3 regions of the Anaerosinus gibii genome follow, and region 2 is predicted to be linked to each of the others. Evidence: riboswitches for the same ligand, from Rfam matches in the RefSeq annotation. Region 2 holds a riboswitch; each other region holds the start of a gene.
What was found. A riboswitch is a leader RNA that binds a small molecule or an ion and turns the genes downstream of it on or off. The one in region 2 is predicted to bind cobalamin.
Positions count from the first base shown of each region.

Region 1 (3,262 bases), 610 kb from region 2:
TTTGAAATGAGCTTAACGACCGCTTACTGCCAACTAAAACCTTTGCAAAATCAATCGTTTTTTTTGCAATTGGTAATAAATAATCTTCTGATCCTGGGCCTATACCAACGACAATTATTTTATGTTCCACCCTAAAACTCCTCCGATTTTTTTTGCATTTTCATCTATTCCTAAAATTGTACCATCTAAACTGGTGATAACAGCGCCAATACAAATTTCATTATAAACGTAGCGCATTGCTCGATAACTAATTCTTTGTGCAATCAGATCATAAATTCCTTCAATATGATTTTCTTCTAAAATTTCAATTGCAGCTTCTGTCGTAGTCGTATTTAAAATATCTCTAACTACTCCTGTAGATGCTCCTAAAGAAGCTGCATACACCGCTAAAATTTCAAGACGAGCATCTGCAACTCTATTATGTGTATGAAAAATCCCACCGGCAACTTTAATTAATTTTCCTAAATGACCAACAAATAAAATATTTTGAATCTTTCTTTCAGCTGCACTTTCCAGCATAAAGCCAATAAAATTACTAGTCTGTACTATTGCATCTGCCCTTAACCCAAAATTGTCAATACAAGCATCATATCCTATTTTCCCAGGAACAAAAATTAAAGTATCTAGCCCTTTTGCTTTAGCAACATCAATTTGAGGTGCCAATGAATCTTTAAAAGCTTCCTCTGACATAGGTCTTACTATTCCAGAGGTGCCAATAATGGACAATCCTCCCTCAATACCTAAAATTGGATTTAATGTTTTTTTCGCTAACTCAACTCCACGAGGAATGATAATCGTAATTTCACAGCCATACTCTTCTTTTAATATTTCTTTTACTACATTGGTAATCATTTTTCTTGGTCCGGGATTCACCGCTGGTTGTCCTACTTTAGCAGCTAACCCTGGCCTAGTTACGATTCCTACTCCTGTTCCAGCTTTAATGATAATGTCTTTATGCTGAGCAGAGATGAGAACTTTAACTTCGATGATTATCCCATTTGTAATATCCGGATCATCACCAGAGTCCTTTCTAACAGCAGCAAATATTTCATTTTCGCTCTTTTTTTCCACATGTTCAATCGGAATCGAAAGTATTTCACCCGAAAGCGCTTGAATATTTACTGTGTTGAGATAGCTTCCTTTATGGGCTAGCAATGCTGCCTTCGTAGCTGCAGCCACACAGGTTCCTGTTGTAAACCCCGATTTTAAAAATTTTTTCAAAAATAAAACCCCCTGCAAAGGCAGAGGGTAAAAAAACGCAAACAACCACATATTAAAAATAACAGTTGTAGAAGCTTAATTACCCACCTGCCCATCATCCGTAGGTCGCTTATAAACAAGGCTGTTTATAGTAACGGTGTGCGTTAAAACAGGTAGGTCTCCTGGCTAAAATCATCATATCTTTACGCCTTCCCAGCAATCGCCAGTGGCATAGGTAAAGATACTCATTAATACAGTGGCGGGACCGCGCCGGTATCACACCGGACTTCCCTTTTAAGCAATTAAGCACCTGTTTCCTTAGTCATTTATCTTCTCTTATTTCAATATCTATAGATAAAATCCTGCTATATAATAAAAATTTACTTTATAAATCTAGTCTCTACTAGTATGAGTTTATTATCGATTTGGTTAATTATTGTAAGTTGATTTATCGTAGACTGTGGCAATCTATCATAATCGATATCTCTTAGAATAAAATAGGTTTTCTTATTCGTAAAAACTTTTTCTAAATCAGGAATAGATTTAGGAGAAAAAACTAGCTCATTGCCGTAAATTCCACTATAGAAAGAAATTCCTGGGCGAAGAAATTTAGAAATATAAACATCGCTAGTTCCATCATATTGCTCTAAAAAAACGTTACTTACATGCTGACTCGTAAAATCAGGTGCAATTTTCGGAAATAATAAATTTACTAACACAGCAGAAAAAATCATCATTCCTACTACCTGACTTTTAAAAGCTATCTCAATATTTCGTTTTAAAAGAAAGAAAATCGTTACTAAACACATCAGGATAATGGTAGAAGCTAAACTGATAAACCCAATTTCCGCTTGTGGCATTTCTTTTATCCCAATTGTACAGCCATAAACAAAAGTTGCCGATAAAAATAGTAAGCATCCAATCCAGCCCCAAGACCTTTTGGAACCAAAATAATTTCTACCGGTTAACTTATCAAGATACCATCCCACCAACATTGCTAATGCTGGAAACATTGGCAGTATATACGATACAAGTTTTGTTTTTGATATAGAAAAAAACAATAAAATGATTACTGCCCATAGATTTAGAAATAATAAATGATCAAATTTTCCATAAGAATCGGAAAAAGATTTATAGATAGATTGAAAAAGCAAAGTTATCCAAGGGAAAAACCCAACTAATAATACTGGAAGATAATAATACCATAATAGTCCACTAGGATGCTCTGGCGATGTAAATCTCGTTATGTTATGAAAACCAAGAAAACTATCGATAAATGCACTTCCATGCAAACTATACATATAAATATACCATGGCAACGCAACCAAGCAAAAAATAATGCTTCCAGATAAAATTTTCATTTCAGATAAAAGATGAAATTTTTTTAAGCATACTAAGTACAAAAATACAATTACACCAGGAAAAAATAAGCCTATGGGCCCTTTAGTTAAAACTGCTAAGCCTGCAAAAATATAAAATGTATAATATTGTCTACTTAAAAATGCAAAGAGCGAAACCATTAAACAAAAATTTAATGTAATATCTGTAACAGCAGCTTTACCTAAATAAAAAAATTCAATACTTGTTACTAAAATTAAAGCACTATAGATTCCCACTTTATGATTAAATAATTTTTTACCATAAAAGTATATTGCAATAATACTAAGCAAAGATAAAAATGCTGATGGGAATCTTGCCGCAAAATCATTTATACCAAATACTTGATAACTCATCGCAACAAGCCAATAATACATCGGTGGCTTATCATACCAATATTCACCGTAAATCTTTGGAGATAAAAAATCATTCGATAAAATCATTTCTTTAGGAGTTTCTGCATAGACCGGTTCATCAGGATCTAATAAAGGAAATCCAGATAAATTAGAAAATATAGTAATAGCAGCAATTATTATCATGATTCCAATTGAAATATTTTTATTTGTTGACATCATAAACTCCTTTATTATTTTAACTGTTTTGTTAAAAATTCTCGTCCAAAAACTTTAATTGTATAATAAAATCCAATAGAAAATGGCAAATATTCTGCAATCATTCTCCAGGC
Region 1 covers NZ_CP120678.1:1,333,148-1,336,409, forward strand. The annotation lists gene cbiE (precorrin-6y C5,15-methyltransferase (decarboxylating) subunit CbiE) at 1-130, opposite strand, end outside; gene cbiD (cobalt-precorrin-5B (C(1))-methyltransferase CbiD) at 115-1,221, opposite strand; cobalamin riboswitch at 1,356-1,529, opposite strand; gene P3F81_RS06370 (ArnT family glycosyltransferase) at 1,581-3,149, opposite strand; gene P3F81_RS06375 (lysylphosphatidylglycerol synthase transmembrane domain-containing protein) at 3,164-3,262, opposite strand, start outside.
Region 1: another riboswitch for cobalamin. It lies ahead of cbiD (cobalt-precorrin-5B (C(1))-methyltransferase CbiD); the one in region 2 lies ahead of P3F81_RS03385 (TonB-dependent receptor).

Region 2 (3,262 bases):
TCGAAAGACTTAATAGGGAAGTCCGGTGAAAAACCGGTGCGGTCCCGCCGCTGTAACAGGGAGTAAGGCTACATGAATGTCACTGGGAGAAATCTTGGGAAGGCGTAGCTAAGCAATGATCTGGAGCCAGAAGAACTGCCTATTTAACAATCACCGTTAGACCTGCGAGCGATGGGGAGGAGATTTCTGAATTTTATTGACATGTTTTTATGTTAAGATTATTTTGAATTTGTAGTCTTCTGTCTATCATAGGCAGAGGACTTTTTTATTTTTTAGATTAGAATTTATATGATAATGAATGAAAGATTTGACAATTAAATATAAACGGGAAACAGGTGAATATTTATTGCTAATTTATTAAAGCAAGTGCAATAAATAAACTTTATGGGAAAGTTCGGTGAGAGTCAAACTCAATTCCAACGCTGTCGCGCAACTGTAAAAGTGAGCTATCGTATCGAAAACCTCTTGCAAAGGGATAGGATAGCAATGAACTTAAGTCAGAGCACCAACTGTTTCTAGCATCCAAGGAGTGTCTGCGCAGTACAGATCTGGGTTATAAAATGAGTCTGAATAAAGTATTTTATTCGGAAAATTTTCGCTGATGAAAATGCGTTGAAAGGAAGAAAGCATTTCTTTATTCTTCAACAGTTATTTTTTCGTTGAAAAGTGAATTTTTCATTTTGTAAATCCAGAAAAGTTAAAATTCAAGCATGGTGGCTTCATATAGGGATTCTAACAGGATTAAAAATGTGAAATTTTGTCTCGTAAAATGAAAAGAAAATTTTTATTGGCGATAGAAAGTTTCACATTTTTTATTCTAATTTATATAAATAAAAATTAATTTATCATTATTTTAATTTATAGCTAAGTTGATTGTTCTTGTATTAAGCATAAGGTAGAAGAGTTATCTTCGAGCAATAGGTGTAAAGAAAGGAAGGTTTTTGACTATAAAAGTCAACGATGTAACGTGAAGAAGATAAAATATATGATTGAGGAAATTGAAAACAATATAAAAAATAATGACAAAGAAGAAATGATTACCATTTCAGCTCGTCATTATGTTGCATTGCTAAAAGAGTTAAACAAACTGCGTTTTAAATATGCACAACGGGGTAAAAAAACGCAGAATAAGAAGTTAAGAAAATCAATCTAAAGCAAAGTTAATAAAAAATAAATAGTGAAGAAATAGGTGTCGAAAGACTTAATAGGGAAGTCCGGTGAAAAACCGGTGCGGTCCCGCCGCTGTAACAGGGAGCGAGGTTACATTTATGTCACTGGGAGAAATCTTGGGAAGGCGTAGCCAAGCGATGATCTGAAGCCAGAAGAACTGCCTATTAGACAATCACCGTTAGACCTGCGAGCGATGGGAAGGGGATTATGATGCTAGGAGTATTTCCTATGCAACCATATCAACTTCTGTCAAACGTGGCAGAAGTTTTTTTATTTATTGAATTTTATAAGTAAGGATGAGAATGAGTAAGATGAAAAGCAAAAGGTTATATCAAGGCAAAATAAAAAACACACATCGTTATCAAAAAATTGCGGCATGTGTGGTTTGTACGTTGGCTTTAGGTTTTGCTATGCCAAATGGAATCGTGTGGGCAGATGAAGCAAAGCAAGAGGCTGATCAGATGAATGAAGAAGTAACAGAAGCAAAAGAACCAGTAGTATTGGCAAGTACAGATAGTGAGCTAGATAGTTATACGTTAGATACGGTTACCGTTGAAGCAAAACGCCCTGACTGGGAATCAAAATTATCGCCAGGCACAGTGACGGTTATTCGCCCGGATGATTATAAGGGCGAGCAGAAAACACTGCCGGAACTTCTCAAAATGGTACCGGGGGTACATGTAAGAGAAGTAAATGGGAAAGGGCAATATACGACAGTCACGGTTCGTGGGTCAACCTCGGCGCAGGTTGGTGTCTTTGTCGATGGCGTATTATTCAATCTCGGTGGCGATGCGGCGGCGGATATCTCGACTATTCCTGTCCAAAATGTCGAACGAATTGAAGTATATCGTGGCTATGTACCGGCAAGGTTTGGTGGCACCTATATGGGAGGCGTAATCAATATCGTAACGAAACGCCCAACGAAAGCCAATATCGATGCATCCGTTGGTAAAAGTTCCTACGATGGGTTCCAAGGTGCTTTACAGATCGATGCTCCACTAGGTTCTGGCAGTATTATGTTTGGACTCAATCGCGACCAAAGTGATGGTGATTTTAAATATACGAATAAATCGGTAGATACTAGCCTTTATGACGGATATGTTAAAAAATTAAAAGATTATACGCATCAAACCGATGGGAACGGAAAAATACGATTAGATCGGATGGTTTCGACTTTACAAGCGAATGGATATGATACTCTAAATGCTTATTCTGGGCTGACCCAAGATAACCTTCGAATAACGCTTGCAACCGATCCTAATTTTTATGCAGCGTTAAATAAAGCGTCGGAACAATTGCGCCCAATTAATAATGCCCATGCAAATTATATCGGATATTTTAAAAGTTATATTGATAATATAAGGCTTTACCAGAAAGACATAGATTCAACGAGTACAACAGATCGTTGGCGTAAAACGAATGATTACAAAAATACGGATGCAATTTTAAAATGGCAGGATGATCATTGGCTGGCAAAATACACTTGGAAGAAAATTGACCGTCATTATCCTTTCCCGCTGAATGCGAATTATGGAAATATACCTAATATAGATTTGCCAGGATATCTTGACCCAATCTATAACTACCGTCATCAGGACATTACCAGCAAAGAAACGTTAATTGGACGGCGTGATACAGTTGGCAATTTAGAATGGGGGTGGAGTGTAAACTATCTCGACCAGACTAAACGCTATGCAGTAGACGATTGGCAGGAAAAAGAAAAGGTCGATACGACGGTGAATTGGCGTTCGCCAAACTATTACTGGAGCCAATATGACATGGATAAATTAGGCTTTAAAATTGATGGAACTTATAAAATCGGCGATAAGCATCTGTTCGAGTTTTTAATTGATACTTCAAAAGAAAAGATGGATATGGATGGTTGGCGGTTAAAACAATATCAACAAGCTACGATAAGTGTCTTTAAACGGTGGCGTACCTATTATGAACAGAAGCTGTTCAATGCCCAGATTCAAGATACGATTACTTTAAACGAGAAAGGTGATTTTTGGTTGACGCCAAGTATTCGCTATAATCGATCAAATATCTATGGGCTGAGCAATGGTTACGATCAAAACTCCGATCCGCAGAA
Region 2 covers NZ_CP120678.1:721,809-725,070, forward strand. The annotation lists cobalamin riboswitch at 1-157, shown strand, start outside; cobalamin riboswitch at 316-528, shown strand; gene P3F81_RS03380 (hypothetical protein) at 986-1,153, shown strand; cobalamin riboswitch at 1,171-1,349, shown strand; gene P3F81_RS03385 (TonB-dependent receptor) at 1,632-3,262, shown strand, end outside.

Region 3 (3,262 bases), 900 kb from region 2:
ATTCACCTTCTTTTTCATCTTTCCAAATGAAATGATTTCAGCGGAAGTCTTCACTTGCCGCTGAAATCCAACTTAAATTCGAATAATTTATAATAGATTAAAAAGTCCGTTTATACTTAAGCATATAATTTGCAGGCGTTGCAAACGTTTCACTTGCATGGCTGATAATATCTTTACGATTAAACAAGTTTTCAACACTTAAAGAAAGAGTACTTTCATCATCTATTTGATAATCCACATTAAGATTTGCCAATAAATATGGTTTTACTTTATAAGAATGTTCACTGCTTGGTGTAATCACACGATCGGCAAGATAATTCATCATTAAGCTCGCTGTCCATTGCTCTTTTTGATACGTAACACCACCATTTAATTGCCATCTGCCATAGTTTCTATCCCAATAAGTTTTCGCCCCCGGTTTATCTGTAGAAAATTTTGACTCTGGATTGTTATATACTACGCCATAATTATAAGACCAACCATTATTTTCTTTGACTTCTGCACTTAATTCAATCCCTGTATTTCTTAAATCTTCATTCATATAATAATACCAGGTTTCACTACCAACTTTTTGTGCGCTAGAGCTGATATTATCTTTGATTGTATAATTAAAAAGTGCAACTCGCCATTTATGATCTTCGTGATTTTTCTTCCAGCCAAGTTCATAATGCATACCTGTTTGTGGTCTTAAATCCGCATTACCAATAACAATACTACCCTCTTTAGAATACATCTGACCAAATGTAGGCATAACAAAGGATTGTCCAATGCTTGCATAAATGCTTTCATCTTCATTTATCTTATGTAAAAATTGTCCCTGTGCGCTAAAGTTATTAAAATTTTTATCTTCATCAGCACCGGTCGTCCAGCTTTCCCTACCACTCAACGTAAAAGTATCACTGTCATTTAATTCCGTTTCCCATTGTCCATAGACAGAAAAATTATTTCGTGACCGATTCTGATCTGCAGAACTACGCAAATTTGGTTTATATACCTCATTTTGATATGTTGTCCCAAAAAGAATTTTTCCATTTTCTTGTTCCCATACTTTTTGAACATCAAAGCCAGATGTTCGATTTTTTTCTAAAGTATTTGTAGAAAGTGTTGGCACTTTATTTTTCTTTCCTGCCGTCGTATAAAAGGTGTATGCCGTACTATCAAGTGAATTTGCATTATAGAAAACATTCCCCGTTACGTCATCAGATTTATAATTAAATTGCAAAAAATCTTTCGTGAATTTATGACGTCTTTGAATTTGATCCGTTCCACTTAAATCCTCCCATCCATCAGCAAAGGAGGTAGAACGACGATTTAAAGCTTCATCATGCATGTATACCATGTCCCATTTATCATCAAAAGAATAATTTAACGTAAAATTATTCTTTTCAGAATTATTACAATTTGTTTCCATTGTTCTATTTCTTGTATCTTGCGTTTGACTTACACCATTTACTTCGCCCCACTTATCATAAGTATAACTAAAGCCAACTTTATTTTCTTGCACATTTAAGTTGTAATTCTCTTGTCCATAATTCCCAAATCCTGTAGAAATAGTAGTTCTACTTATATTTTGCTTAGATTTCTTTGTAATAATATTAATAACTCCGCCAGTAGCTTCACTACCATATAAAACAGATCCACCGCCTTTTACTACTTCAATTCTCTCAATACTTTCAAGTGGAATATCTTCCAAATTATATAAACCGCGTAAATTAAGTGGTGTTCCATTAATCAATACCAGCGTCCCTTTTTCTACCCCACGAATAATAATTTTACTTGTCATCGTACTATTGGTAACTCCACCTGGCCCTTTTGCTTCATAAACCAATCCTGTCGCCATAGATAATGCCTGCTGCACATTACGTGCCCCTGTGCGATGTAAGTCCTCTGCCGTATATACATCAGTTGACGCTGCAACATCAATATCTTTCTTTTCATATCTTTGTGCAGTAACAACGACAGTATCAAGTTCATACTCATCTTCAACTCCACTCGCATATCCCAGTGAAGATACAGCTAACGTAGATAATCCTATCGCTATAATTTTCTTTAAATGATTCTTTTTCTTTTGATTTAATAAATTCATTATCTTTCTCTCCTCTTCTTTCCCTGTTACAATAATTACCCTAAAATGTCGCTACTCCATCATCTCCTAAAATGAATATCTATAGAAAAAACCTTCTCTTTATTTATATAGAGAAGGTTTTTCATAGCAAATTATATTCATAAAAACACTACTAAATTAGCTTTAATACAATAAAAACTAATGCATCTTTTGAATAGAATCATTTTCTACTATCCCCTCCCCATCACTCGTGGGTCAACGGTGATTGTCAAATAGGCAGTTCTCCTGGCTCTAGTTCATCGCTTGCTCAGTCTTCCCAGAATTTCTTCCAGTGACATTTATTGAGTTCACTCCCTAATACAGTGGCGGGACCGCGTTGGCTTTTAACCAACTTCCCTATTAAACCGCTATGGTACCTATTCCATTTTATTTAATTTTTATTTCGTAATAAATGCAAAGTGTAGGTTCCAACAATCGTACCATCATTCTTTTTTAGCGGCACTTCAACAGCTGCAACATATGTGCCATTTTTACTAATAGCCGCTGCAATATTTGGTCCTTTAGTTGGAATTTGTGCTTCAACTTCACCAGTTTCTAAATTTAATATTCTTAATCCATGAACTTCTACATTTTTTGTTTTTGTATTTTTTCCTACTGCAATTGCAGCATAGGGATAAGCAAAAGCTAAGTCTTCTACTGCACCGCCAGCTTGCCAGCGATAAAGGAACTCACCGGTTTTATTAAACACATAAACACTATTACTACCCGGATGTTCTACCGGAGTTGGTAATTGCCAGTTTGCACTGTTATAGGTATTAAGTGTAGAGAAAACTACATAATCCTTAATGACAAAAGCATCTCTTCCTACTGCGTTTAAATAAACAGCACCAAACTTTTTCGGTTCACTCAAAGCGCGTTCCCATAGCAAATTACCCTTTTCATCGTAGAGAAAAGCTCTTCCATCGCTCGCCATTGCCGACACAAAATTTCCATCTGCACTAATATTCGGACTGCCACGCATTGCAGTTTTTTCATAAGGAATGATTCCTGCAATCTGCACGCTATTTTTTATTTCTCCTGTCTTAGCATTTACATAATATAGCGAATCAGCAAATTCATACTGAATTCCTGAAACATTTGCCGTACCAAATACTAAGGTATTCATTTTTTCATCCACGCTAATCCAATCTACCCATG
Region 3 covers NZ_CP120678.1:1,619,592-1,622,853, forward strand. The annotation lists gene P3F81_RS07775 (TonB-dependent receptor plug domain-containing protein) at 98-2,086, opposite strand; cobalamin riboswitch at 2,324-2,500, opposite strand; gene P3F81_RS07780 (outer membrane protein assembly factor BamB family protein) at 2,496-3,262, opposite strand, start outside.
Region 3: another riboswitch for cobalamin. It lies ahead of P3F81_RS07775 (TonB-dependent receptor plug domain-containing protein); the one in region 2 lies ahead of P3F81_RS03385 (TonB-dependent receptor).